DNA from 4 places in the Polaromonas sp. P1_G1 genome. Region 4 is predicted to be linked to each of the others. Evidence: predicted binding sites of a transcription regulator. Region 4 holds the regulator's gene; each other region holds the start of a gene.
What was found. The regulator sigma-54, encoded in region 4, starts transcription at its own class of promoters, with help from an activator protein. The targets are predictions, from matches to a motif close to TGGCANGNAANCTGCTTT.
Positions count from the first base shown of each region.

Region 1: a site for sigma-54 is predicted at 2,534-2,551, ahead of AC1D1Y_RS25445 (ANTAR domain-containing response regulator). Genes of this name have one in related genera too.
Region 2: a site for sigma-54 is predicted at 16,411-16,428, ahead of AC1D1Y_RS10260 (ammonium transporter). Genes of this name have one in related genera too.
Region 3: a site for sigma-54 is predicted at 823-840, ahead of AC1D1Y_RS25820 (urease accessory protein UreD). Genes of this name have one in related genera too.

Region 1 is NZ_JBFUBU010000086.1:3,664-7,983, reverse strand. It holds partial or broken gene AC1D1Y_RS25460 (ABC transporter substrate-binding protein) at 1-648, opposite strand, end outside; gene AC1D1Y_RS25455 (Hsp20 family protein) at 789-1,190, shown strand; gene tsaD (tRNA (adenosine(37)-N6)-threonylcarbamoyltransferase complex transferase subunit TsaD) at 1,220-2,263, opposite strand; gene AC1D1Y_RS25445 (ANTAR domain-containing response regulator) at 2,561-3,193, shown strand; gene AC1D1Y_RS25440 (CmpA/NrtA family ABC transporter substrate-binding protein) at 3,569-4,320, shown strand, end outside.
Region 2 is NZ_JBFUBU010000016.1:47,068-66,048, reverse strand. It holds gene AC1D1Y_RS10335 (ABC-type transport auxiliary lipoprotein family protein) at 1-495, opposite strand, end outside; gene AC1D1Y_RS10330 (MlaD family protein) at 492-1,424, opposite strand; gene AC1D1Y_RS10325 (ABC transporter ATP-binding protein) at 1,437-2,225, opposite strand; gene AC1D1Y_RS10320 (MlaE family ABC transporter permease) at 2,367-3,497, opposite strand; gene AC1D1Y_RS10315 (GMC family oxidoreductase) at 3,838-5,571, shown strand; gene AC1D1Y_RS10310 (MarR family winged helix-turn-helix transcriptional regulator) at 5,599-6,057, opposite strand; gene AC1D1Y_RS10305 (Bug family tripartite tricarboxylate transporter substrate binding protein) at 6,344-7,330, opposite strand; gene AC1D1Y_RS10300 (acyl-CoA thioesterase) at 7,423-7,842, opposite strand; gene AC1D1Y_RS10295 (SDR family NAD(P)-dependent oxidoreductase) at 7,848-8,633, opposite strand; gene AC1D1Y_RS10290 (thiolase family protein) at 8,665-9,915, opposite strand; gene AC1D1Y_RS10285 (feruloyl-CoA synthase) at 9,965-11,824, opposite strand; gene AC1D1Y_RS10280 (crotonase/enoyl-CoA hydratase family protein) at 11,933-12,706, opposite strand; gene AC1D1Y_RS10275 (phosphate/phosphite/phosphonate ABC transporter substrate-binding protein) at 12,935-13,777, opposite strand; gene AC1D1Y_RS10270 (hypothetical protein) at 13,958-14,350, shown strand; gene AC1D1Y_RS10265 (hypothetical protein) at 14,373-14,831, opposite strand; gene AC1D1Y_RS10260 (ammonium transporter) at 14,864-16,339, opposite strand; gene mrdA (penicillin-binding protein 2) at 16,768-18,834, opposite strand.
Region 3 is NZ_JBFUBU010000103.1:82-2,723, reverse strand. It holds gene AC1D1Y_RS25825 (cysteine dioxygenase family protein) at 208-777, opposite strand; gene AC1D1Y_RS25820 (urease accessory protein UreD) at 905-1,735, shown strand; gene AC1D1Y_RS25815 (hypothetical protein) at 1,961-2,449, shown strand.
Region 4 is NZ_JBFUBU010000037.1:19,009-21,403, forward strand. It holds gene AC1D1Y_RS18255 (THUMP domain-containing class I SAM-dependent RNA methyltransferase) at 1-489, opposite strand, end outside; gene AC1D1Y_RS18260 (RNA polymerase factor sigma-54) at 631-2,166, opposite strand; gene lptB (LPS export ABC transporter ATP-binding protein) at 2,301-2,395, opposite strand, start outside.

The DNA of each region.
Region 1 (4,320 bases), on a different contig from region 4:
GTGCAGTTCGTCGCCCACGATCTGCACGTCGGGGCGCTGCGCGCCCAACTGCTTGCGCGCCTCACGAAGCACCGCCTGGCCGAAGCTGTAGTCCTGGCCAATCAGGTAAATGCTTTTGAGCGCCTTGTCGTCCTTGAGCACGTCCATGAGCGCCGCCATGCGCATGTCGGCGTGCGCGTCAAAACGGAAATGCCAGTAGCTGCATTTTTCGTTCGTCAGAATGGGGTCGACCGCCGAATAATTCAGGAACAGCACGCGCTTTTTCGGCTCGCGCTCGTTGTGCTTGTTGATGGCGTCGATCAGCACCGCCGCGATGGCCGACGAATTGCCCTGCGCGATGATGGTCACGCCATCGTCGATCGCCGAGCGCAAGGCCGCCAGCGCCTCTTCGTTCTGGCCCTTGCTGTCGTAGCGCTCGACCACCAGGTTGCGCGGCCCGCCGGCGGGCTTGACGCCGCCGCGCGCGTTGACGCGCTCCGTCGCCCAGACCAGGTTGCGGAACACCGCTTCGCCGGTATTGGCGAAGGCGCCCGACAGGCTTTCGATGAGCGCGATGCGTACCGGTGGCTGGCCGGCGGTTTGCGCACCCGCCCCCACGCAAGCGCAGAGACATAGGGCCGTGAACAGGCGTTTCAAGTGTTTGTGCATAAAAAAATAGATCCCTGTTTTCGCTTGATTTCGCTTGAATAAAACGGCAGCACACCTAACTGGTGTGCATGCGGCAATCACGCTGAACGCCGCGCAGTGTAAGGGGAAAACGCCCCTTGTTAACCCATCAAGGAATCGCCATGTTTTACTCTCTCGCCAACCGCCCCGCTCGCGCCTTTCATCGCCACTATGCACCCGTCGTGAGCAACGGCGCACTCGAAAAATTCCTCAATGACACCTTCAGCTCGCTCTCCGACACCGGCGCCGCCAAGGCTGCCAGCGTGGAAGACCTTGAGAAGGCCTACAGCCTGCAGCTCGACGTCCCCGGCCTGGCCCGCGAACATCTGGACATCGGCATCGAAGGCGACGTGGTCCGTGTGTCCAGCAAGGAAGATGCACCCCGCAAGGTCAAGGCCGCATGGCGCTTCCCGCTGGAAATCGACACTGCCAACAGCAGCGCCAAGCTGGAAAACGGTGTGCTGACGTTGACGCTGGCCAAGAAGGTCCCCGTCAGCAACGTGACGCACCTCGATATCCAGTAATCAGGAGCGTCTCAAAGCAGGCGATCGGCTCAGGCCGGCTCGGCCTGCAATTCGGCCAGGTTCCAGCGCGGCTTCACGTCAAAGGTGTAGCTGCGCAGAAGTGTTTCCAGCCCGGCTTGCAAGCGCATGCCCGCGGCCAGGGCAATCATGGCACCGTTGTCGGTGCACAAATGCAGCTCGGGGTAATGCACCCGAATGCCGCGCTGCTTGCACACGGCATTGAGCTGGCTTCGCAGCAGCGCATTAGCCCCTACACCTCCCGCCACGACCAACCGTTTCAGCCCGGTTTGCGCCATGGCGGCCAGTGATTTTTTGACCAGCACTTCGACGATGGCCGCCTGCGTGGCCGCCGCCAGGTCGGCCTTGCGGCTTTCCAGGTCCGGCCCCAGTTTTTTGGCTTGCGTCAGCACGGCGGTCTTCAGCCCGGCAAAGGAAAAATCGAGGTCGCCGCTGTGCAGCAAAGGCCGCGGCAGCTTGAAAGCCGCGCCGTCGCCCCCCTCGGCCAGCTTCGACAGGTGCGGGCCGCCCGGGTAAGGCAGGCCCATGAGCTTGGCCGACTTGTCAAAGGCCTCGCCGGCCGCGTCGTCAATCGTTTCACCCAGCAATTCGTAGCTGCCCACGCGGTCCACCCGCATCAGCTGCGTGTGCCCGCCGGAGACCAGCAAGGCCACAAAAGGAAATTCAGGCGGGTCAGCGCTCAGGAAAGGCGATAGCAAATGCCCTTCCAGGTGGTGCACGCCCATGGCCGGCTTGCCCAGCGCCGCCGCCAGCGAACAGGCCACGCCCGCGCCCACCAGCAGCGCCCCAGCCAGCCCAGGCCCGCGCGTGTAAGCCACCACGTCGACCTGTGCCAGGCTGCTGCCCGCCTCGGCCATCACCTGGTGTGTCAAAGGCAAAACACGCCGGATATGGTCCCGGCTCGCCAGCTCAGGTACCACACCGCCATAGGCCTGGTGCATGTCGATCTGGCTGAACAGCGCGTGCGACAGCAAGCGCGGCACAGCGCTGCCACTGGCATCCACCAGCGCCACACCGGTTTCATCACAACTCGATTCGATTCCAAGAACTCTCATCTTTCGAGTGTAAGGTTTGGAAGAATCACCCTCCCCCGTCCAGGCTCACTGCGTGTAGCCTGTTCCCCCCTCGAGGGGGCGGCGCCTGCGGTCTGGCAAAGCCAGTCCCGCGGCCCCTACTGGTGAAATAAGCCCCTCATTGGTAAGCCCCTCATTGGTTGTGCCCACTGAACTCTTCAACCCAACATGAGCCGTGGAACCGGCTTTGCCGGGCCACAGGCGAGCGGCCCCCTCGGGGGGCAGGGAGCGACACGAAGTGCGCGACCGTGGGGGCACGTTTCTTGCACTTACGGCTCCATGACACCGTCCCAATCCCTGCGCCTTGTCATCATCGCCCCGGACCTGCTGGAGTCCGTGTCCGATGACGCCCATGCGCGGGAACTGGCCGAGCGCTCGCGCCAGCTGCGCATCGGCCTGCTGGAAAACGGTTACAACATCGTCGCGGTGCTCCCAGCCGACACCTTCCTGGATGAACGCCTGGCGCAGCTGCAGCCCGACATGATCATCGTGGACGCCGAAAGTGAAGCCCGCGACTCCCTGGAGCATGTGGTGATGGCGACGCGGGACGCCCGGCGGCCCATCGTACTGTTCACCAATGACAACGACACCAGCCACGTCAAGGACGCCGTCGCCGCCGGGGTGTCGGCCTATGTGGTGGCCGGCCTGTCCCCGGACCGCATCCGTCCCATCCTGGACGTGGCCATGGCGCGCTTTGAGCACGAGCAGGGCTTGCGCAAGGAACTGGCGCACGCCAAAACCGAGCTGCATGAGCGCAAGGTCATAGACCGGGCCAAGGGCATGCTGATGCAGCGCCAGGGACTCTCGGAGCAGGCCGCCTACGAAAAGCTGCGCAAGGCCGCCATGGACAAGGGCCTGCGGCTGGGTGACGTGGCCCAGCGCATGCTGGACGCCCTGGACCTGCTGGGCTGATTCGCTCGCCGGGCCGACCGACCACCCTCAATTGGTGCAGCGCACAAATCAGGTGCACCATCGGCATCCACATCGCGGCGCTTCGCCCATGTGAGGTTTTTTTCAGGGAGTGTGTGATTGCAAGCACAAGAAGACTTCCCTGGCATCTCCACTCTCAAGAACAACTCTTTTGGCAACGCTGGCCAACCCTGGCACAGCTTTTGCAATGCCCTAGGCACTGGTCAATGATGGCCATCCGGCACAGCACTTCAACGGCGAAGTGTGTGGTGCCCCAAGGAACAAAGGCGTTCGCACCCTGCATCACGTTTGACGTGGCTGCCCGGGTCGAGCGCCTTTTTTGTTTTGTCTTTTGCTTTTTTTACCTGGAGCCGACACATGACTGAACTGCTGAAATCTTCGCTGACACGCCGCACCGTGCTGCAGGCCGCGGCCGTGGGCGCCGTGGGCATCAACCCCGCCCTGCGCGCCGCCGTGTATGCACAGGGATCGGACGCGCCCGAGAAAAAGGAAGTCAAGATCGGCTTCATCCCCCTGACCGACTGCGCCTCGGTGGTGATGGCCTCGGTGCTGGGCATAGACCAGAAATACGGCGTCAAGATCATCCCGACCAAGGAAGCCAGCTGGGCCGGCGTGCGCGACAAGCTGGTCAACGGTGAACTGGACTTCGCCCATGTGCTTTACGGCCTGGTCTACGGCGTGCACATGGGCACGGCCGGCCCCAAGAAGGACATGGCCGTGCTGATGACACTCAACAACAACGGCCAGGCCATCACGCTGTCGAAGAAGCTCGCCGACAAGGGCGCTGTCGACGGCGCGGGCCTGGCCAAGCTCATGGCCAGCGACAAGCGCGAATACACCTTCGCCCAGACCTTTCCCACCGGCACGCACGCCATGTGGCTGTACTACTGGCTGGCCGCAAACGGCATCAACCCGATGAAGGACGCCAAGGTCATCACCGTGCCGCCGCCGCAGATGGTGGCCAATATGCGCGTGGGCAATATGGACGGCTTCTGCGTGGGCGAGCCCTGGGGCCACCGCGCCATCATCGACGGCATAGGCGTGACCGCCGTCACCACCCAGGACGTCTGGAAGGACCACCCTGAAAAAGTGCTGGGCACCACCGCCGA
Region 2 (18,981 bases), on a different contig from region 4:
CAGGCGGATCAGGCCGACGCTGGTATTGGGCGCGGTGAACAGGTGGCTGAATTCCTCGAGGTCCAGGCGCAGCATCAGCGGCAGCACTGCGTTCTGGCTGCGGTTCAGCGCCACGCTGGCCCCGGCGTCGAACACGGCGCGGCGCTGGCCCAGTTGCAGGCGCACGCGCTGGCGCACCAGTTGCGCGGGCGGCATGCTCCAGCGCGCCTGCGAGTAGGGACGTAGCTGCTGCGCGTCGGCATAACCCAGGCGGTACAGCACGGCCATGTTGTCCAGTGCGCCGCCCGGGGTCGAGATGTCGTCCAGGGCCAATGCGGGCAGCGGTGCCTGGCGCGTCGTGGGAGGTGTCGCGAGCGGACCCGGCCCGAAATCGTACATGGTGGCGCGCGTGGGCTTGTCGGGCAGGCCGGAGCAGGCGCCCAGCGCCAGGGCGGCCAGCAACGCACACAGCAGACCGGCGGCCCGCGATGATGGTTTGGAAAAAGCGCTCATCATTTTTTCACTCCAGAAGCGGAAAAGCCGGGTTCGCCCGGCCCGGGCACAGGCGGGCCGTTGCCGAAGATCAGCGACTGCGGGTTGTCGTCGACCGCGCTCACGGTGCGGCGCAGCTGGCGCATGGCGCGCGCGGTTTCGTCGGCGACCTCCCCGAGCTTGGGCAGCGTGCCGGCACTGAAGGTCTCCACGCCGGTGGCCAGGGCGGTTCCGCCTTCGGACAGCTTGTCGAGCGGCCCGCCTTTTTCATTGAGGCGCGTGGCGGTCACACTGATGTCGTCCGCGGCAGTCTTGACGGAGTTCAGCGTGGCCGTGGTGTTGCGGGACAGGGCCGGCAAGGACGCCACCGTCGGCTCCAGGCCTTTGGCGACACGGTCTATGCTGCCGGCGGCATCGCCGAGCTGCTTGACGGCCGCCGTCAGGGCCTGCTGGTTGTCGTCGGACAGCAGCTTGTTCAGCCGAGTGCTGGCTTCCTCGACCTGGTTGAAGATCACTTCGCTTTGTTTGAGCAGCTTGTCCAGGCCGCCGGGTTTGAGCGGGATGCGCGGCGGGTCGTCGTCGTTGACCGCCAGCCGTTCAGCCGACTTGCCGTCGTCGTCGAGCTGGATGAAACCCAGCCCGGTGACGCCCTGCGAGGCCACGGTGGCGAAGGTGGACTTGGTGACGGGCGCGCCGCGGTCTATGGAGACGCGGATCAGCACATTGCCCTTGACCTTGGTATCGAAGCCTATGAGCTCGACCTTGCCCACCGGCACGCCGCGAAAGCGCACCGCCGCCTGCGGCTGCAGGCCGGACACGGTTTCGCCGGTGCTCATGTCGTAGAGGTCGCGCTGGGTGTTGTCGCGCGTGAGCCAGACAGCCAGCAGGGCCAGCAGGGCGGTGACCACCAGTACAAACGCACCGGCGGCCATGGCATGGGCTTTGTTTTCCATAGTGATGCCTTTCTATACCGTAAAAGGGTACTCGCGTAATAGCTCCATTGCGCGCTGTCCCCTTTCACCGAGGAAAAATTCGTGGATGAAGGGGTGCGGGAAAGCCACCACCTCCTTGGGCACGTCGTTGACAATGACCTTCTGCTCGGCCAGCACCGCGATGCGCGTGCTGAGCTCGAACAACGTGTCCAGGTCGTGCGTCACCATCACCACCGTGAGTTCCATGTCACGGTGCAGCGAGCGCAGCAGCGAGACGAAGCTGTCGGAGCTTTCCGGGTCCAGGCCGGCGGTGGGCTCGTCAAGCAGCAGCAGCGGCGGGTCCATGATCAGGGCGCGCGCCAGCGCCACCCGCTTGACCATGCCGCCCGAGAGGTCGCTGGGCAGCTTGTCGGCCGCGTCAGGGCCCAGCCCCACCATCTGCAGCTTGACCATGGCCGCCTCGTAGACCAGCGCGCGCGGCAAAGTCTTGAGTTCGCGCAGCGGAAAGGCGATGTTCTCCAGCACGGTGAAGGCCGAGAACAGCGCCCCCTGCTGAAACAGCATGCCGACGCGGCTGGCCGCGCCCTGCTTGCCGAGCTCGGCCGCCGGCCGGCCCAGCACGGTGATCTCGCCTTGGGTCGGCTTCTCCAGCCCCAGCATCTGGCGCAGCAGCACGGTCTTGCCGGTTCCCGAACCGCCGACCAGGGACAGCACCTCGCCGCGCTGCACGCTGAGGTCCAGGTCCTTGTGCACCACGGCCTTCTTCTCGCCGTTGGGGAACACGGTCCAGAGCTTTTTGATGTCGACGATGGGATCAGTCATGGAAAACCGCCCCAGAAACGATGCGAAGCGAGTCGGCAGAAGGCCAGCATGAGCCGCGGAACTGGCTTTGCCAGGCCGCAGGCGGGCGGCCCCCTCGGGGGGCAGAGAGCCACACGCAGTGGGCGAACGTGGGGGCTCCAGTCATATGCCGACACTTTTAAAGAGAACGGCGAACAGAGCATCGACCAGGATCACGACGGTGATGGAAGTCACCACTGAGGCCGTGGTCCCCTGCCCCAGACTTTCGGTATTGGGCTTGACGCGCAGGCCGTAGTGACAGCCGATCAGCGCGATCAGCACGCCGAACACCACCGACTTGGCCGTGGCCAGCGAAAGGTTGGCCACGTCGACCGCGGCCGGCAGCGAATTGATGAAGTAGGCCGGTGTGACATCCATCGAAATGTCGGCCGCCAGCATGCCGCCCAGCAAGGCGGCGATGGTGGTCCAGACGCTGATCAGCGGCATCACCACCGCCAATGCCAGCGCGCGCGGCATGACCAGGCGAAAGCCGCGCGGGATGCCCATGACGCGCATGGCATCGAGCTCCTCGGTGACGCGCATCACGCCGATCTGCGCGGTGATGGCCGAGCCGCTGCGACCGGCGATCAGGATGGCGGCCAGCACCGGACCGAGTTCGCGGATCAGCGAGATGCCCAGGATGTTGACGATAAAGGCGTCGGCGCCGAACTGGCGCAATTGCTGCGAGATCAGGTAGGCCAGCACCACACCGATCAGGAAGCCCACCAGCGCGGTGATCGGCAGCGCGGTGGCGCCGATATGGAACAAGTGACCCGAGAGGTCGCGCCAGGGGCCTTCATGCGGGCGCCGCACCAGGCGAATGATGTCCAGCAGCAGCTGCCCGATCAGGCGCACCAGGCCCTTGAGGTGATCCAGCAGCCGCAGCACGCGGATGCCCAGCAGGATGAAGGGTTCGCTCCAGTCGGTTTTTCGGGGTTTGGGCGGGTCGGTGCTGAATTTGGCGACCGTCTCCAGCACGGCTCGCTGGTTGGGCTCAACCTGCAGCTGCGCCGGCCAGTTGCGGCCCCAGTGGTTCCAGAGCACCTGCGCGCCCAGGTGGTCGAGTTTGCCGACCTGTTCAAGATTCCAGCCGGACTGAGAAGAGGAGGCGTCACCGAATCCCTGGAGCTGCACGGTCAGCGCTTCCCACACGTGCTCACCGGTGAGGCCGGCGGCCGTCCACGCACCTTGCACGACAAACAGCCGGCCTTGCGGCGTGTCCTGCTGTTCGATGCGGGGCGTAGAGTCTTCCATAAGCATTCAGTCAAGCCAGGCGCGAACCGGCAGTTTGCAATGTACGAAACACAAAGTTGCATGGTAACTGCTGAAAACACCATTGCCGACCGCGCTCCTTGCGCTGTCGCCCTGGTCCTACACCAGACCTGGAGGGCGGCCAGAATCCCACGCCGTGCGGCCTGCAGCGGGTAATCCCCTCCGCGCCGCAGCCCGGCTTTTGCCACAATCGGCCATGCTGCGGCGGTCAGCCCCGCGTTAGGCTGGGCTGGCAGGATGGGGCCACGCAGCGTGTTTCGGCCGCTGCCGCCAACCCGGCTTCCGCGAAAAACACCGCCTAGAACAAAGAGACAAGACACCCATGCAAGACGAAAGCCAGGTTTTTGACTACATCATCATCGGCGCCGGCACGGCGGGCTGCCTGCTGGCCAACCGCCTGAGTGCCGACGCGTCCAAGCGGGTGCTGCTGATCGAGGCAGGCCGCAAGGACGACTACCACTGGATTCACATCCCGGTGGGCTACCTGTACTGCATAGGCAACCCGCGCACCGACTGGCTTTACAACACCGAGCCCGACGCCGGCCTCAACGGCCGGGCGCTGCGCTACCCGCGCGGCAAGACCCTGGGCGGCTGCTCCAGCATCAACGGCATGATCTACATGCGCGGCCAGGCGCGCGACTACGACCAGTGGGCGCAGCTGACCGGAGACATGGCCTGGCGCTGGGAAAACTCCCTGCCGCATTTCAAGCTGCACGAAGACCACCACAAGGGCGCCGACGCGATGCACGGCGCGCGCGGAACGGCGCCCGAGCTGATGCAGGACAAGAGCCAGCCCTACCAGAAGCTGCTGCGCCATCACAACTCCGGCGGCGAGTGGCGCGTGGAAAAGCAGCGCCTGCGCTGGGACATCCTGGACGCATTCGCCGAAGCCGCGCAGCAGGCCGGCATACCGGCCACCAGCGACTTCAACCGCGGCGACAACGAAGGCGTGGGCTACTTTGAAGTCAACCAGAAGAACGGCTGGCGCTGGAACACCGCCAAAGCCTTTTTGCGGCCCGCCTGTTATGCACGCCCCAACTTTGAACTCTGGAACAACGCCCAGGTCTGCAAGCTGGTGGTCACGCCGCAGCCGGACGGCAGCCAGCGCTGCACAGGCGTTGAAGTGTGGGCGGGCGATGAGCGCGTAACCGCGCATTCGACGCGCGACTCCGGCCACATGGGAGAGGTCATCCTGTGCGCGGGCAGCATAGGCTCGCCGCAAATCCTGCAGCTCTCGGGCATAGGCCCGGCCGCCCTGCTGCAGCAGCACGGCATCCCGGTGCTGCAGGACCTGCCCGGCGTGGGCGCCAACCTGCAGGACCACCTGCAGATCCGCTCGGTCTACAAGGTGCAGGGCGACAAACGCTGGGGCCTGTCGCTCAACACCATGGCCAATTCGCTCTGGGGCAAGGCTCGCATCGGGCTGGAGTACGCACTGCGCCAGACCGGGCCCATGAGCATGGCGCCGTCGCAGCTGGGTGCGTTCACGCGCAGCTCACCCGACCAGCCCTATCCCAACATCGAGTACCACGTGCAGCCGCTGTCGCTGGAAGCTTTCGGCGAGCCGCTGCACGGCTTCAACGCCTTCACCGCCAGCGTCTGCAACCTCAACCCGACCAGCCGGGGCACGGTGCACATCAAGAGCGGCCGCTTCGAGGATGCGCCGGCGATTGCGCCCAACTACCTGAGCACGGCGGAAGACCGCAAGGTGGCGGCCGATTCGCTACGCGTGACGCGCAAGATCGTGGGCCAGAGCGCACTGGCCAAATACCAGCCCGAGGAGTACAAACCCGGTGTGCAGTTCCAGACCGACGAGGAACTCACGCGGCTGGCGGGCGACATCGCCACCACCATCTTCCACCCGGTGGGCACGACGAAGATGGGACGCGACGATGACCCGATGGCGGTGGTGGATTCGCACCTCAGGGTGCGCGGCATTCGCGGCCTGCGCGTGGTCGATGCCGGCGTGATGCCGCTGATCACAAGCGGTAACACCAACTCGCCGACGCTGATGATCGCCGAGAAAGCGGCGGCCTGGATCCAGGCCGGAATCTGAGCAAGAGCTGCCGGTGCCCGATGCGGTTCAGCGGTAGATTTTTTGCAGAAGGCGCATCAGCGTCTTCTTTTCCGCCGGGCTCAGGCGCTGGGTCGCCTCTGTTTCAAGGCTGACGGCGGTGCCTTCCGCATCCCGCATCAAGGCCTGGCCCGCATCGGTCAGGTAAAGCCCCACGGCGCGGCCGTCCTGTGGGTGCGGCCTGCGGTGCACCAGCTCGCGCTTTTCCAGCGCGACGATTTTCCCGACGAGGTTGGGCGGCAGGATGCTCAGCGCGCCGCACAGCTGGCGCGAGGTGATGCCGGGGTTGTGCATGATCAGCGACAGGATCGAGAAATCCACATGCCTGAGGTCGTAGACCGCCATGCGCCGGCTGAACAATTCAATGACCTTGAGGGAGGCGCGCGTGGCGTTGTAGCCCATCAAGGTTTCGAGATAGGAGGTATCAACCTCCTCTACCGCGGGAGCGGGTTTGGGCGACGCGGGCATAAGGGATCAGGGCGCTTTCGTTATCTGGCAACGCTGCTGGCACAGGCATGCGGCCAGACTAGGAGCCTGGGCGGCAGAAGGAGCATCGGCTGCAAAGCGAGCGCAGCGGTCCATTTTTCACCGGCTTTTTGCCCCACAGCTACGGCTATGAGTCTGCAAATCCGGCAAAAACTGTCCTCGCTGGGCCCGCTTTTCGCTTTGATGCCTTCTACCGCCCAGGCTCCTAACCCCGATTATGCCAATGCCGCCCGGACCGGCCCGCCAGGGCCGGCCCTCCATCTCTGCATCAGGATTCCGCGGTGAAGCCGACTTTTTTGATCAGCGGGCCCCAGCGATCGAACTCGCGCTTCTGGCTGAACGCCATGTCGTCCGCGGTGCCGCCGTAGGGAATCAGCCCGACTACCGTGAGCGAATCGATGACGGATTTGTCGCGGATGGCGGCATTGATGGCGGCGTTGGCCGCGGCCACCATGTCGGCCGGCGTTTTGGCGGGTGCGTAGAAACCGAACCACTCCTCCACCGTCAGGTCGGCAAAACCTTGCTCGGCGAAGGTCGGCACTTCAGGCACGAAGGGCGAGCGCTGCTTCCCCGAGGTGGCCAGGATGCGCAGCTTGCCGGCCTTGTGGTTGGGGATGAAATCGCCGTGGGGCGTGACCATCGCGGCGAGCTGGCCGCCGACCACGTCGGTCACGCCGGGCACCGAGCCGCGGTAGGGCACATGCTTGAGCTCCACCTGATTGTTCAGGCCCAGCAAGGCGCCGATGAAGTGCGGGGTCGACCCGGCGGCGGGCGAGCCGTAGCTGGCATCCTTTGGATTGGCCCGGGCCCAGCCGAGAAAGTCATGCACGGTCTTGACCGAGGCCGGCACCAGCGGGCCGACGGCCAGCCCGTGGTGGATCATGGAGGCGGTCCCCACCGCGACGAAATCCGAGGGGTCGTAGGACAGCTTTTTGTAGATGTGCGGGTACAGCGACAGGCAGGAGAACGGCGTCATCGCCAGCACAGAGCCGTCCGCCGGCGCCGTCTTGAGCAACTCCAGCGCGATACGCCCGCCGGCGCCGGTCTTGGTTTCGACGATGCCGTTGTTTTTGGAATAGGCGGTGCCGCCGAAACGGTCGCCCACACGGCGCGCGCAGATGTCGCCGGCGCTGCCGGCCGGAAAGCCATAGAGGATCTTGACCTGCTCGAGCGCCCGCGCCAGGGCCGGGAAAGGCGCGAGGGCGGCCGCCGAGAGCGCCGCGGCGGCCTGTACGAAATGACGACGTGTTTGCATGAGATGTCTCCTTGTAGTAGTTAAGTCCACGGGTCGAAAAGCAAAATCCGCGAAAAAGCGCCGGGCAGCCCGGGCGCGTCAGCTGCGCCCGCTCAACTGCATTGGCTGCGGATGTCGGGGGGCACGGCAATGGCCTTCATGCGTTCGGGTTTGTCGGGGTGGCGTATGCAGAAGGCGCGGGTTTCCAGGCCCTCGCAGATCAGGTCCTCACCGCGCCGGATCACGTGTTTCTGCAAAAAGACCTTGTCCCGCCACTCCTGCACGCTGGTGTGGATGCTCAGGGTTTCGCCGTAGGTGGCGGGCAGGCTGAAGCGGGTGTTGATCTCCAGCAGGGGCGTACCGATGATGCCGGTGGTCTTGACCAGTTCCCGCCAGGGCGGCACGCCGCAGGCGGCGAAAAAATTCAGCGAGGCGGCGTCCATCCAGCGCGAGAAGTTGGGGAAAAACACGATCCCCGCGGGATCGCAGTCGCCGAACGCGACCTTCACTTCATAGACCACGGTTTTTTCCATGCGGCTCACCTCGGCGCCATGCGCAGCGCACCGTCCAGGCGGATCACTTCGCCGTTCAGGTGGTCGTTGTTGACGATGTGCACGGCGAGCTGCGCGAACTCTTCGGGCTTGCCCAGGCGCGGCGGAAAGGGAATGCTGGCGGCCAGCGAAGCCTGCACCGCTTCGGGCAATTGCGCCATCAAGGGCGTGGCGAACAGCCCGGGCGCCACCGTGCAGACGCGGATGCCGTGCTGCGCGAGGTCGCGCGCCATGGGCAGCGTCATGCCGGCCAGCCCGGCCTTGGAAGCGCTGTAGGCCTGCTGCCCGACCTGGCCGTCGAAGGCGGCGACCGACGCGGTAAACATCATGACGCCGCGCTGGCCGTCCTCCAGCGGGGGCAGTTTGGCGCAAGCGGCTGCGAACAGGCGGCTCGCGTTGTAGCTGCCGACCAGGTTGATGTTGACCACCCTGGCAAAGTCCTCTAGCGGCGCAGGGCTGCCGTCCTTGGCCACGATGCGCTTGGCGGAGCCTATGCCGGCAATGTTCATCAGGATGCGCGCCGGGCCGTGCGCGGCGGCGGCCTTGTCCAGCGCGGCCTGCATGCTGGCGCTGTCGGTGATGTCGCAGTGGCAGGCCAGCGCGGCGTCGGCGCCATGGGCCGCGCGAATGCTGTCGGCGACTTTTTCCGCATTGGCCAGGTTGATGTCCAGCACGGCGACCTTGCCGCCCAGGCGTGCCAATTCCCGGGCGGTAGCTTCGCCCAGCCCCGAGCCGCCGCCTGTCACCAATGCCGCGAGTCCTTGAATGTTCATGTCAGGGTTCCAGAAATCTGTCGGGGAAGGCTCATGCCGCCTCCGGGTTTTCAAGCAGCAGGGCAATGCCCTGGCCGCCGCCCACGCAGGCGGATGCGATGCCGTAGCGCACGCCCGCCCGCTGCATTTCCCGCGCGACGGTGATGGTGAGGCGCACACCGGTGACCGCTAGCGGATGGCCCATGGCGATGGCGCCGCCGTTGACGTTGAGCTTGCCCAGGTCCAGTTCCAGCTCGCGGGCCACCGCCAGTGTCTGCGCGCCCTGGGCTTCGTTGATTTCAAAACGGCCGATCTGGTCCAGCGTCAGGCCGCAGCGCTCCAGCAGCAGGCGGATCGCGGGGGCCGGGCCTATGCCCATGATCTCGGGCGGCACACCGACCACCGCTGCGGCCACCACACGCGCCAACGGTTTGCCGCCCTGCGCTTTCACATAGGCGCCGGAGGCCACCACGGCGGCCGCGGCCGCGTCCACCAGCGCCGCGCTGTTGCCGCCGGTCTGCACCCCGCCGGCATGGACCGCCCTGAGTTTGGCCAGTACCTCGACGGGGGACAGCCGCGCGTGGGTGTCCTGCGCGACTTCCATGACCTTGCCCTGCAGGCGTATGCCGCGCGCGGCATAGCCGGGAAGCTCGAACGCCTCGGTGACCACCGGCACAATTTCACCGGCGTGAAACCCTGCCTCCCGAGCCGCCACCGCTTTCGCAAACGAGCTGGAGGCAAATTCATCGACCGCTTCTCGCGTGATGCCGTATTTCTTCGCAAGGTTTTCCGCGGTCTGGATCATGTCGATGCCGGCGGCCGAGTCCTTGAGGGCTTCCCACATGAAGTCCTTGAAGCCGACCGGCGCGCCCAGCTTGAAGCCGGTGCGGTGCTCGAAGGCGGCGATCGGGTTGCGCGTCATGCTTTCGGCGCCGACGACCAGCGCCACGCTGGCCGCGCCGCTCTGGATCTGCTCGCCGGCTTGCCTGAACAGTTCGAAACCGGTGCCGCAGATGCGCTGCACCATGATGGCCGGCACCTCCACGGGCACCCCGGCGTACAGGCCGATGTGGCGCGGCAGCATGAATTGTTCGAAGTCGCCCGGGGCCATGTTGCCGGCGATCACCGAGTCGATGTGGCCGGCGCTGACGCCCGAGCGCTGCAGCACGGCGCGCGCGGCCTTGATGCCGAGGTCGGTGGGCGACACGTGGCCGATGGCACCGCAGTAGTCGACCATGGGCGTTCTGACGCCGTCAAGCATCCAGACGTCCTGGAAGGCGGAGAAAAATCCTTTGTGCTGCATGCAAATCCTGCTGTGTCTAGGGAGGTGTGGGGTGTCCGCGGGCCTGGCGTCAGCGCGCGCGCGGTTTCAGGACGGGATGGGCGGTGTCGCCGTGCAAGGCCTCCACCAGCGCCGCGCGCTGCGTGAGGACGGCTCGCTGGTTGATGGAGCCTTTGTCGGTGACCTCGCCCTTGTCGAAGGAGGGCGGCTCATGCATCAGGTGCAGGCGCGCGATGCAGCTGGCGCTGCCGGTGGCGCAGAGCGCGAGCTGGTCCAGCATCTCCTGGAAATGCGCCAGCACCGGCGCGCTGTCGAGCACTTCCCGCCAGGGTGCATCGGGCGGCAACCCGGCCAGCGCGCGCACGGCCTGCGTCGGGAATACCAGCGCACCGACTTCCTTGAGGTTGATGCCGGTGAGCACCGCATCCTGCACATAGGGCGTACCGGCCGCGACAATCTTCGCGCGCAGGGGCCCGACGCTGACGAAGGTTCCGGTGGCGAGCTTGAAGTCCTCGGCGATGCGGCCGTCGAACTTCAGGCCCCGGTGGATGTCCGCGTCGTCTATCCACTTCACGGCGTCGCCGGTGCAAAAGAAACCCTCTTCATCGTAGGCCTGCGCCGTGTCCTGCGGCGCGCGCCAGTAGCCGGGAGAGACGTTGGGGCCTTTGTAGCGCACCTCGGTTTTGCCCTGCATGTCGACCAGCTTGAGCTCCATGCCGGGTGTGGGCACGCCCAGGTCGCCGGACTTCACCTCGGGGCTGGTCACGAAGATGGCAAAGGGCGCGGACTCGGTCATGCCCAGGCCGGTCACCATGACGATGCGCTCCCCGATTTCCTTTTCCTGCGACTCGTAGAGGCTGTCCCAGACAGACTGCGCCAGCGCGGCGCCGGCGTAGAAAAACATCTTCACGCGCGACAGCAGCTGGCGCCGCAGCTGCGCGTCCGTCTTCATGGCCAAGGCGATGGCCTCAAAGCCGGTCGGCACGTTGAAGTACACCGTGGGAGCGATCTCGCGCAGGTTGCGCAGGGTCTCGTGCATCAGCGCTGGCGTGGGCTTGCCGTCGTCGATGTAAAGCGTTCCGCCGTGGAACAGCACCATGCCGAAGTTGTGGTTGCCGCCGAAGGTGTGGTTCCACGGCAGCCAGTCGACCAGCACCAGCGGTTCTTCCTGCAGCACCGGCATGGACTGCGCCATCTGCTGCTGGTTGGCGCACCACATGCGCTGGGTGTTGATCACCGCCTTGGGCATCTTGGTCGAGCCGCTGGTGAACAGGAATTTCACGATGGTGTCCGGCCCGGTGGCCTGCATGGCGCGGTCCACTGCGGCCGTCGCCAGTGTGGCGGCCAGGTCCGCGAACCGCGTGCTGGCGCGCCCCTCCATCTGCCCGGCGGCCAGCACCACCTCGACGCCGGGCTCCACCGCGGCCTGGATGGCCTTGGCATAACGTTCGGCGTCGGCGGCAAACACCAGGCCCGGCGTCACGGTCTTGAGCACATGGCGCAGCTTGTCGTAATCCTGGCTGACCAGCGAATACGGCGGCGACACCGGCACGAAGGGCACGCCGGCCACGAGGCAGCCCAGGGCCAGCTGCGCGTGCTCCAGGCCGTTTTCGGAAAGTATCACCACGGGCCGCTCGGCGCTCAGGCCTCGGTCCAGCAATCCCTGGGCGATGCTGCGGGCCGCCGCCCAGGCCTGGGCGTAGCTGAGGTGCCGCCATTCGCCCGTCGTGCCGTCCGCGAGCTTTTCGCGCCGCGCCATGAAGCTGCGTTCGGGTGCGACTTGTGCCCAATGCTGCAGCCGGTCGGTGATGCGGGCGGGGTAGTCTTTCAGGTCCTGGTCGGCACGCAGGTAGCCGACGCCGGGTGCGCCTTCGCGCAGGACGGCACGGGTCACGCCAAAGCGCAGGGGGCGGAATTTGAGGGCGCTCATGATGGTGTTGTCTCTTCTGTCTCTTTGTCTTTTCGGCTCTTTGGCTCTTGGCTCTTTGGCTTTTCGTCTCTTTCGCGCCGGACCCTCACGCGGGCCCACCGGCGCCGCTCAGTCTTTTTTCACCTTGGCGGCCTTGCCGTCCAGGAAATCCCTCACGCGACCCTTGGCCTCGGGCGCGCTTTGCGCGATCGCCGCCATCAGCGCTTCGGTAAAGAAGCCCTGGTCCGCGGGCTGTTCCGCAATGCGCGGCAAGGCATGCATCAGGGCATAGTTGGTCAGGGGCGCATTGGTCGCCACGCGGGTCGCCAGTTCGAGCGCCTTGTCGAACGCCTGCCCCTGCGGCACCAGGTACTGCGCCAGGCCTATGCGCTCGCCGTCCTGGGCGTTGTAGACGCGGCCGGTCAGCATCATGTCGGTCATGCGGGCAGTGCCTATCAGGCGCGGGATGCGCACCGCGCCGCCGCCGCCGACGAAGATGCCGCGCGATCCTTCGGGCAACGCGTAAAAAGTGCTCTCGTCGGCCACCCGGATGTGGCAGGCACTCGCCAGCTCCAGGCCGCCGCCGACCACGGCGCCGTGCAGGGCCGCAATCACCGGCACGGGCCCGTACTGCAGGCGGTCCAGCGCGGCGTGCCACATGCGCGAATGGTGCAGGCCCTGGCTGGCGTCGCGTTCCTGGAGTTCTCCCAGGTCGAGCCCCGCGCAGAAGTGCTCTCCTTCGCCGTGCAGCACGGCGGCGCGGGCGCCGGCGGGCAGGTTTTCAAACAGGTCGCGCAGGGCCAGCACCTGGGCGTCGCCCAGCGCATTGCGTTTGGCGGGGCGTGCCAGGCGGATCACGGCAACGTCGCCGCGCATTTCGAGTTGGAGGTGTTTTTGGGTCATTTGGAGGTTTTCAGTGAGGTCGATTATGGTTATGAATGATAACTAATGCAACGAAGCGAGACTGCTTTTTTTCAGTGAAAACCCTAGGGTTTGGGCGGGCTCGGCCAGCCGCCCGCCTGACGCCGGCACGCGGCGCAGGGTGTTGACGAGGGAAGGCGGCGGCCCGTGCCGGACCAGGAAGACAGCAGCGGCAACTGGGTGCCGCGCCGGAAACTGGACCTGGCTAGGCTAAATGTTCAGCCACTTGAGCAGATCGCGCATGCGAGCTTCGGACGTGGTGTCGAACTGTTCGACCCCGATGCGTTTGAGCACGTCCTTGCCGGCATCGCTGCCGGGCAGGGCCAGCAACTCCTCCTGGATGGCCTTGAGCTGCTCGGGCTTGATGCGCTTATGGGCCACCATCGGAAAGTAGGGCTGCGCCACGCTCTTGTGCAGGATGCGGCCGCCTTCTTTTTCCCACTTCTTGGCGATGCCTGAATAAGAGGCCACGCCGCCCACGTCGGCGAACTTGTTGTCCAGGTAGAAGCCGACGGCGGCCTGTTCGCGCACGAACTGCACGTTTTCCTTGTCTACCAGGATGCCCTTGTCGCGCAGCTCGGCGGCGCAGAAGCGGGACATGTAGGCGATCTGCTCGGGCAGGGCGATGCGCTTGCCCTTGACGTCGTTGATCGTCTTCAGCTCGGATCCCTTGGGCGCGATGATGAAACACTGCCCGTCGGGCTTGGTGCTGGCGATGTAGCTGTAGCCGTAGTCGCGCATGCCGCGCGCCGGGTAGTCGCTGGGGCGGGCCATCACCAGGTCGAAGCGGCCGGTCTGCATGCCTTCTTCAAGCTGCTTGAATTCGCGCGCGAACACCACGCTGACCTTGGCTTTCATGGCCCGGCCTATCACCTCGGCCAGGCCCTGGTATTTGGCGATCACCTGGGCATGGTCCAGGCCGCCCGAAGTGCCTTCGCTGATGCCCAGCACCAGTTGCTGAGCCGGGGCCTGGGCCTGGGCCTGGGCCTGGGCCTGGGCCTGGGCCTGGGCTTGCGCGGGACTGGATCCCAGCAGGCTTGACGCCAAGGCCAAGGTCAATGCCGTGGATGTCATTGCAGTGCGCGCCATAAGCTCCCCCTTGGTTATTGAGTTGCATGCTAAGGCTTGCGTTTGCAGCAGGCCAGTTGTGCTTACCCTTAATCGATTTTCCTTACATCCCCGCGGCGTGGCACCTGCCGCCTGGGTTCATGCGCCGATGACACAATGCGACGCATGAAGCCGCTTCCCTCTTGCTTTCCGCTGATCACCGCCCTGCTCCTGGCCCTGCCCGCCTGCGGCTCTGCGCCCAAGGCCAGCCATGACCCGCTGTCGATCGCCCGCGCGCCGGTGGCGACGGCCATCAACGACTACCAGCGCTGCGCGGACAAGGCCCTGCTGCCGCTGAAGGACGATGCGGCCCGGTCTGTCTTTGTGCTCGCCGACACGGCCCTGGCCGCCTGCGATGCCGGCCTGGAACAGGTGCGGCGCAGCATCCTGGCGGACAACGTCGGCCACCCCTATGTGGCGGCCTTCGCGGACGAAGCCAGCGCCAATATCCGCGCGCGCACCCGCAACATGCTGGCGCACAGCCTGAACCGCACACGGGAAGCACAGCCGGCGCAATAAGCCGGCCGGGCCGGCGGCAAGTTCAGCGCAGGCCCTTCACATAACGCGGCGCGTTCGGGTCGCGGTGCCTGCGCTCGCGCTGGCCCTCTTCGCCGAAGATCGCGCCAAAGGTGGATTCGATAAAACCGGACTCCGGGTAGATCTCTTCCTCGGTGTCTATCGAGCGCGCGCTCTGGCGGTCCGGCTGGGGCGGCGGCGCCATGACGGGCGCGGCGCGCTCCTTCACCGCCTCCGACACCATCTGGACCAGCGGCAGGCGCGGCTTGGGGTCGGGCACGGCCATGATCTCCTCGAGCCTGTCGGCCCAGACAGCCAGGTCGGGGTGCCCCTCCTCGGCCGCCTTCTCGCGCGCAAAACGGGCGATCTCGGCCGCGTATTCAAGGTTGCCGGCCATCCACTCGGTGTCGGTCACCCGGCCGGTCTTTCGGCGCAGCAACACGTGGAGATGGGCGGCGATGGCGATTTTTTCGCTGGAAGGCATGGTCTGTGTCCTTCAAAGTGAATGCCGGCACATCAGGTGCCAAGGCGTTCGGCATGCTGGGTGATGTCCAGGCCGTCGCTCTCCGAGGCCTCGCTGACGCGCAGGCTGACGATCAGCGAGGTGATCCACAAGGCCAGCGCCGTCATGAACAGGCTGTACAGCATGACCGCGCCCGCGCCTATGGCCTGCGTCAGCACACTGCCTTCCGCGCCCGAAATCGCCTTGCTGGCGAACACGCCCGTGAGCAGCGAGCCCACGATGCCGCCCACCCCATGCACGCCGAACACGTCCAGCGAGTCGTCGGCGTTGAGCAGGCGCTTCAGGCCGGTGGCGCCCCAGTAGCAGGCCAGCCCCGCGGCCACGCCGAACACCAGCGCCGCGCGCGGCGAGACAAAACCGGCCGCCGGCGTGATCGCAACCAGGCCGGCCACCAGGCCCGAGCACAGGCCCAGCAGCGAGGGCCGGCCGCGCACCGCCCACTCGGCCGCCATCCACGACAGCGCGCCGGCCGCGGCCGCGATGTGCGTGACCGCCATGGCCAGGCCCGCCCGGCCGTCGGAAGCCACCGCGGAACCGGCGTTGAAGCCGAACCAGCCCACCCACAGCATGCCGGCGCCGGCCATGGTCAGGCCCAGGTTGAAGGGCGTGAAGGGCTCACGGCCGTAGCCGTGGCGCGGGCCGAGCACGTAGGCGCAGACCAGTCCGGCGATGCCGGCATTGATGTGTACCACGGAGCCGCCGGCGAAATCCAGCGCGCCCATGCGGGCCAGCCAGCCGTTGGGCTCCCAGACCCAATGGGCGATGGGGGCATACACAATGACCGTCCACAGCGACATGAAGATCAGCATGGCGGAAAAGCGCATGCGTTCGACAAAGGAGCCGACCACCAGCGCCGCCGTGATGATGGCGAAGGTCAACTGGAACATCGCATAGACCGATTCCGGGATGTTGGGCGCGACGTGGCTGACCGCGACCTTCTGCGCGTCCTTCACGTAATCCAGCCCGGCGAACCAGAAGCGCTCGGTGCCGCCGAAGTAATGGCCCCAGGCGCTGCTGCCGGGCGTAAAGGCGATCGAATACCCCACGGCGAACCACAGGAGACTCACCACCGCGCAAATGGCGACGACGCAGGCCATGACGTTGAGCACGCTCTTCTTGCGCACCATGCCGCCGTAAAAGAGGGCGATGCCCGGCAGCGTCATGAGCAGCACCAGTGCGGTGGAGGTCATCATCCAGGCGGTGTCGGCGCCGTTGAGGGTCTCCGCCCCCACCAGGCCGGGACGGGTCAAGGCTGCGGGCGGCGGCGCGGATGCCGGCGCGGCAGGGGCGAGTGCCGCAGCCACAGACGCGAGAGCCGCCGGCGGTGGCGCGGGAGCGGCGACGGGCGCCGCAACTTCGGTAACGACGCCGGAAGCCGCCGCCGAGGGAGCGGCAGCCGGCGCGGCAGGCGCCTGCGCCATGGCCTGCTGGCAGGCCATGGCCATCCAGATCGACAAGCCCCACGCCATAACGCTCTTCAGGTGCATACATGCCCGCCTTTCTTGCAGTCAGCCAACAATTGGTAACAACCGGAAGGCAGCAGGCATAAGTCATGCCAGCGCTTTATAGGGAAGATTTGGGCACTTTTCAGTGCAAATGCGTACACGCGGTGCACGCCGGGCGCCATGCTGTGGCACGCCGCACCAGGGGCCGCAGCCGCCCATCCGCGGAATCCGGGGGCGGGAAACCCCCAATGCACTATGTCAGTGCGCGGGCTACATTGGACGACTTGCTGACGAGCCTTGCTGCTCGCAACGCGAGGAGCCGAGGAGACACGAGAGAGCCATTAGAAGTACACATAGGCAGCAAGGCATTCCACAAGATGCCCTGCTGCAAAAAGCGCTGGTAACCCCAGCGCTTTTTTTATGCCTGTCGTTTTCCAGGGGAGAGCCAGGGCTCAGTCGGGATTGATGCCGGCCGCAGCCATGGGCGGGACCAGCTTGCTGAGCGCTTCGGCGATGGCCGCCGCCTTGGCCTTGGCGGCCGCCGCTGCGGCGGCGGTGGTGGGCCCGGAGGTCGGGGCTGAAAGCAGGCTGGCCATCTCGGCCGCCTGGCGCGGCTTGCCGACGGGCGCGGCGGCCAGGCCTTTTTGCACCGCCACCATGTCTTCTTCGCTGGGGTACTGGCCCAGCAGCACGTAGTCAAATACCCGGCGCGCGATGGGCGCGGCCACGCCGGCGCCCCAGCCGGCGTTTTCCACGATCACGGCCAGCGCGATCTTGGGATCTTCGGCCGGCGCGAAGGCCATGTACACCGCATGGTCGCGCTGGTGCTCTTCCATCTTGGCGCCGTTGTACTTGTCTTTCTGGCCTATGGTGACCGCCTGGGCGGTGCCGGTCTTGCCGCCCGAGAGGTAGCCCGCGCCGGCAAACACCCGCGCCGAGGTGCCCTCCTGCGTGACACCGACCAGCGCCTTACGCACGATGGCCACGTTCTCCGGCTTGTAGCCAAGGTCCTCGGGCGGGCTGGCCTGCAGCGGGTGCATCACCCGCGTGACTGGGTCCTGCGTGCCGATGACCAGGCGCGGCTTGTGCTTGACGCCGCCGTTGGCCAGCGCCGCCGTGGCCTGCGCCAGCTGCAGCATGGTGAAGGTGTTGTAGCCCTGCCCTATGCCCAGGGAAATCGTTTCGCCGGGATACCACCTTTGCTGCTCGGGCCGCTTGTAGGCCTTGCGCTTCCATTCCTGGCTGGGCAGCACGCCGCGCACCTCGCCGTTGATGTCGATACCCGTGATCTGGCCGAAGCCCAGCGGCTTCATGAAGTCGTGCATGGCGTCCACACCGAGCTCATTGGCCAGCGAGTAGTAATACACATTGCTGGACTTGACGATGGACCGGTACATGTCGACCGCGCCCAGCGCGATGTCGCCGTGGCTGCGGAAGGTGTGGCCGCCGAAGGTCCAGGAAGCGTTGTCGTTGACGATGAAGGTCGGCGAGCGCTTGCCGGTCTGCAGCGCGGCCATGGCCATGAAGGGCTTGTAGGTCGAGCCCGGCGGGTAGGTGCCGCGCAGCGCGCGGTTGAGCAGCGGCTTGTCGATGGACTCGTTGAGCGCCTGCCAGCTCTCGGTGTCTATGCCGTCGACGAAGAGGTTGGGATCGAAGGTCGGCTTGCTGACAAAAGCCAGCACGTCGCCGGTTTTCGGGTCCAGCGCCACCAGCGCGCCGCGCCGGTCGCCGAACATGTCTTCCACCAGCTTCTGCAGGCGGATATCGAGCGACAGCATCACCGTGTTGCCGGGCGTGGCCGGGTTGCTGGCCAGCTTGCGCACGGCGCGCCCGCCGGCCGAGGTCTCCACCTGTTCGACGCCGGTGGTGCCGTGCAGCTGCTGCTCGAAGCTTTGCTCGACACCGAGCTTGCCGATGTAGTCGGTGCCGCGGTAGTTGCCCTCGTCGTCGCTGCCCTCGATGTTTTCCTTCTCGGCCTGGTTGATGCGGCCTATGTAGCCGACCACATGGCTGCCGAGTTCGCCGTAGGGATAGCTGCGAAACAGCCTGGCCTTGATGTCGACGCCGGGAAAGCGAAAGCGCTGCGCCGCGAAACGCGCCACTTCCTCGTCCGTCAGCCGGGTGCGTATGGGCAGGGACTCGAAATTCTTGGACTCCTCGCGCAGGCGCTTGAAGCGCCGCTTGTCGCGCAGCTGGATATCGACCACCTTTTCCAGCGCGGCAATGGTTTCCTCGAGGTTCGCGACCTTGGACGGCGTGATCTCCAGCGTGTAGGCCGAATAGTTGGTCGCCAGCACGATGCCGTTGCGGTCCAGGATCAGGCCGCGATTCGGCACGATGGGCACGATGGCCGTGCGGTTGCTCTCGGCCTGCTCGTTCAGGTCGGCGTGGCGATACACCTGCAGGTACACCAGCCGCGCCGCCAGCAAGGCAAACGCGCACAACACCACCAAGCTGGCCACCAGCACCCGCGCGCGGAACCGCGACAAATCCGCTTCAACATTCCGCAGTTCAGTCATGGTGATGCGACTCTACAACCGCCACAAAGTGCCCGCAAGACGCGCGATTAACCCCGGAACAGCAAAGGCGATGCGAAGCGAGCCGCCCAGGCCAGCAGGGGCCGCGGGACTGGCTTTGCCAGACCGCAGGCGCAGCGGCCCCCGAGG
Region 3 (2,642 bases), on a different contig from region 4:
GACCCCGTCTGGACCGAGCACCGCAGGTTGCCCGTAGCGAAGCGGAGGGACGCGGCAACCAGGGTCGCCTTTTCTTTTGCTTACTTTTCTTTTGGCGAAGCAAAAGAAAAGTGAGTAGCCGCCGGGCTACCCCCGGCCAGCAAGCCTAAGCAAAGAGCAGAGAAAACAGAGAGCGCGCAAGCCGGAGCAAGACCCGGCCAAAGAACCTTAGCTCTCGTTATGCTCCAGACTAACCCTCTTCCGAGTCCCAGCCGAAACATCATAAGTATTGAAACTGCTCATCATCCGGCCATAAAGATGCAAACTCACCGCCCGAGGGCGCTTCAGGGGAACACCAGTCACATGGATGTGGTCGGGATTCGGCACAAAGCTGGTCACCGCGCCGCGCCCCAGAAGGATGACGCCACCACGCACAAGGTTGATGCCCTCATCGGTGTTGCGGTCCACTGACAGGCGCACATAACTCCGTTCCTCCAGCACGCCTTCGAGCACACCGACCACGCCCCAGCTTCCGTGGTCGTGCACCGGCGTCCACTGGCCGGGCGACCAGACCAGGGTGTAGAGGGACAGGCTGGCATCGGGCGCGCTGTAGACCAGGTTGCGGGCGTAATGGTCCGGGTCGCTGCGGTAGTGTTGCGGCTCCAGGAAAGTCGCGGCCTGGTCTATCAGCTCCAGCATCCGCGGCGCGAGCGCCAGCACACAGTCGGCGGGATCCATGCGGCGCTGCGTCTGCTCGACGGCGCTGGAGATGAAGTGATCGAGGGCGGAGGTGGCCATATTGTTTGTGTTTCTTGTCAGGCGTATCAACGAATGGGCGATGGCTGGACCGGAACCAGCTTGCGCACCACCCTTTGGGGGGAAGCACGAAATATACCAGCGGCCTTGCGCACGTTAAACTTCACCCATGACCTGGAACGCGACGCTCGCCCTCGACTACACGCACCAGGCCGGCAAGACAATTGCCCACTTCCGCCACAGCGGGCCGCTGCGCATCCTGCAAAGCCTCTACCCCGAAGGCGACGCGATCTGCCACAACGTCATCGTGCACCCGCCCGGCGGCCTGGTCGGCGGCGACACGCTGGAGCTGGCCTTCAGCGCCGCGCCCGGCACGCACGGCCTCATCACCACACCCGGCGCCACGCGTTTTTACCGCTCCACCGGCGAGCCCGCGCTGCAAAACACCCGGCTCACGCTGGCCGCCGGTGCGCGCATGGAATGGCTGCCGCTTGAAGCCATCTGCTACAGCGGCTGCCTCGCCGAGAACCGCCTGACGATGGCGCTCGCGCCCGGCGCCGAACTGATGGGCTGGGACGTCACCGCGCTGGGCCTGCCCGCCGCCGGCCAGCCCTTTGAAAACGGCAGCTTTCGCCAGCACATCGAGCTGCCCGGCGTCTGGCTGGAGCGCGCGCGGCTGGACGCGAACGACAAACTGCTGATGGACAGCCCCGTCGGCCTGGCGGGCCGGCGCTGCATGGCCACGCTGTTTTTTGTGGCCGGCAGCAAGCTCGAGCGCAAGCGCCGTGAACTCGCGCTGGACTGCGCGCGCGAAGTCCTGCAGGCCCACTCCCTGGCTTCCAGCGCCGGTGCCACCAGCCCCGACGCGCAGGTCATTGTGGTGCGCGTGCTTGCGCCGGTGGTCGAACCCGCCATGGCCTTGCTCAGGCAGGTGTGGCAGGCCTGGCGCAAGGAGATGTGGCAACTGGCGCCGTCGACACCAAGGCTCTGGTCGACCTGAAGCGCCGCGCCCGTCGAAGGTTGAACAAGCCGGGCTGTATATAAAAACATCAAAAGCATCAAATCCGCACCCCTGGGGCGGATGCGCGCCCTATGAGAGACCCGTCCTACATGGGAATGGGCATAGGGCACGGACGGCCCGGAGCTTTTCCTTTCACGCCGCCGGCCGGGCCCGGCCCAGACTCCATTCATCGACATCCGTCGAGTTCGATCAAGGAGTTTGACCATGATTTCATCCCGGAATTTCCGCTTGGCCCAAAGCGCCGCCATCTTTGGTGTCGCCGCCCTGCTCTCCCTGGGCGCCACGGCACAAATCGCTTCCGGCACCACAGGCATCGACGCCACCGGCGATGCCAAGAGCGAGATGAACGCCTGCCTGACCGGGCGCACACAGCAGGACCGCCAGACCTGCATGACCGAAGTCCGTAACGCCAACGCCGCCAAACGCGCCGGCAAGGTGGACAACGCCAATGCCGACTTCAAGAACAATGCCCTCAAACGCTGCGACGTCTTCAAGGGCGAAGACCTGATCGCCTGCCAGGCCCGCATCGTCGGCTACGGCAAAGCGGACGGCAGCGTCGCCAGCGGCGGTGTGGTCCGCCAGGTAGAGACCGTCGTCGTCCCGGCCGGCGCCACCAACGTGCGCGTACAGCCGCAGACCTCAACCGACAACATTGTGGTGATCCCGGCGCCCGCCGCCGCGCCATCGCAATAACAGTTGCCACTCGCTCCGCCGGGGTTTGATGAAAACCCCGGATGAAGCAGAAGCAAAGGTGGGCCGCATTGCGGCCCACTTCTTTTGTGTGCCGCAATGCTGTTGGGGAGTGGGTCTTTAGGCCGGTTCTTGCTCCGGCTTGCGCGTTCTCTGCTGAGGGTGGCTGGCCGGGGGTAGCCCGGCGGCTACTCAC
Region 4 (2,395 bases):
GAAGAGCGGTTCGCCCGAGGTGTCGATGTAAATCGTGACGGTGTCGGTCGTCAGGTGCACATAGACGCGCACGTCGGGCCAGCGCGTGTCGACGCTGGGCCGCACGTCGTCGAACTTGGCGCGGAAGCGGTCGGCGATGGCGTCCTTGATCTTCAGCGCCGCGAAGTTCAGGCTCTGCAGCGGGCTGTGCTGGGCGGTGATCTCAACCTTGAAGGTCTGCTTGGGCGTGAACCAGATTTCCCAGGCCACGTTGGCGGCGGCGTTGTAAAGGTCTTGTTCACTGCGGTACTGGTTGTGCTGCAACTCGATCAGCACGCGCTGGGCCAGGCGGCTGTGCAGGTTGAGCTGCAGCGCGTCGCGCCAGGAAGCCTGCAACTGCACGCCGGCGCGCCAGGCCTTGCCCTGGATGCCGGTGACGCGCTGCACCTCGGTGGCCAGCAAGGCCTCGACGCCGGCGGCGCACGGTAAAAACAATTGGAGCTGGTTCATGTCGGACTCTTCAAAAGGGCTGCTGGAAATTCGATTATCGGGATGCAGGGCAAGGCGCACGGAGCGCAGGAACCGGAATGCACTTGGGTGCATGAGGATTCCGAGCACCGCGCAACGCCGCCATGCGCCCGAGAATCGGATTTACAGTGATTTGCGTAAATTAGCCGGCGCGATGCGCAAAGCCTCTCGGTACTTGGCCACGGTGCGGCGCGCGCATTCGATGCCCTGCTCCTTGAGCATTTCGGAAATCTGGTTGTCGCTGAGCGGCTTTTTCAGGCTCTCGGAGGAGACGAACTGCTTGATCAGCGCGCGCACGGCGGTGCTGGAAGCGTTGCCGCCGGTTTCGGTGCCCAGCGCGGAGCCGAAGAAGTATTTGAGCTCAAAAGTGCCGAAGGGCGTGCCCATGTACTTGGCGGTGGTCACGCGCGAAATCGTAGACTCATGCAGGCCCAGTTCGTCGGCGATCTCGCGCAGCACCAGCGGGCGCATGGCGAGTTCGCCGTGCGTGAAGAAGTTTTTCTGCCGCTCGACGATGGCSSTGCTCACGCGCAGGATGGTGTCAAACCGCTGCTGGATGTTCTTGATGAACCAGCGCGCCTCCTGCAGACGCTGCTGCAGCGCCTGGCCGCCCTGGCCCTTGTGCTGCTTGAGGGCGTTGGCGTAGATGTCGTGCACGCGCAGGCGCGGCATTACGTCGCCGTTGAGCGAGACCTTGAACCCCCGGCCCGACTTCACGACGATGACGTCGGGCACGATCAGGTTGCGCTCCACGTTCACGAAGCGGCGGCCGGGTTTGGGGTCGAGCCGGCCTATCACGGCAATCGCACCCCGGACGGCGGCTTCGGTGAATCCGCACAGGTGCGACAGGCGCTTCAGGTCGCGCTTGGCCAGCAGTTCCATGGGTTGCTTGCACATGGCGATGGCGGCGCGGGTCTCTTCGCAGTCTTTGCAGTCCAGCAGCTGCAGGCCCAGGCATTCGGCCAGGTTGCGCGCGCCCACGCCGGCCGGCTCCATGTGGTGCAGCAGCTTGAGCGCCATGGCAAAACGCTGCTCGAGGTCCTCAGCCTGTTCCAGGTCGTCCCCGGCCAGGCCCGCCGCGAGCGAGGCCAGGCTGTCTTCGAGGTAGCCGTCGTCGTTGAGCGACTCGATCAGGAAATGCAGGGCCGCGCGGTCTTCCTCGGACAGGCGCAGGCCCAGCGACTGGCGGTGCAAATGGTCTTGCAGCGACTCGTGGGCGCCCGTCAGGTCGGAGGCCTCGGTGTCGCCCTCGTCATTGTTGTTCTTGCGGGCCGGCGCATCACTGCCCCATTCGCTGTCGTCGGGCGTGGTCTCCACCGTGCCGTCGCCTTCCCAGCTTTCCTCGAGCTTGGGTTCGGCGCTGACTTCGGCTTCGCCTGCGGCTGAAATGCCAGCGTCCTCAGTGCCGCCGCTCGGCGACTCCGCCGCGGATTCAAACTCGCGGCTGTCCTGGCTGACCGGCGTGTTGAGGTGCTCCAGGCCGAACTCCTCGCGCACCGCGGTCTCTTCCGCCACCTCGAGAAACGGGTTTTCGTCGAGCATCTGCTCGACTTCCTGGCTCAGCTCGAGCGTCGACAGCTGCAGCAGCCGTATCGACTGCTGCAGCTGGGGCGTCAGCGCAAGGTGCTGCGAGACGCGGAGCGAGAGGCCCTGCTTCATGTCAAGGAGCTTTGATCGAAGCGCAGAAAAAGTGCGAGCAGGGGCCGCGGAACTGGCTTTGCCAGGCCGCAGGCGCCGCCCCCTCGGGGGGGAGGGAGCTACACGAAGTGAGCGACAACAGGGGGAGTGTCATCCTACATCTTGAAGTGTTCACCGAGGTACACGCGTCGCACATCGGCGTTGTTCACGATCTCGGAGGGCGTGCCCTGGGCCAGCACGTGGCCGTCGC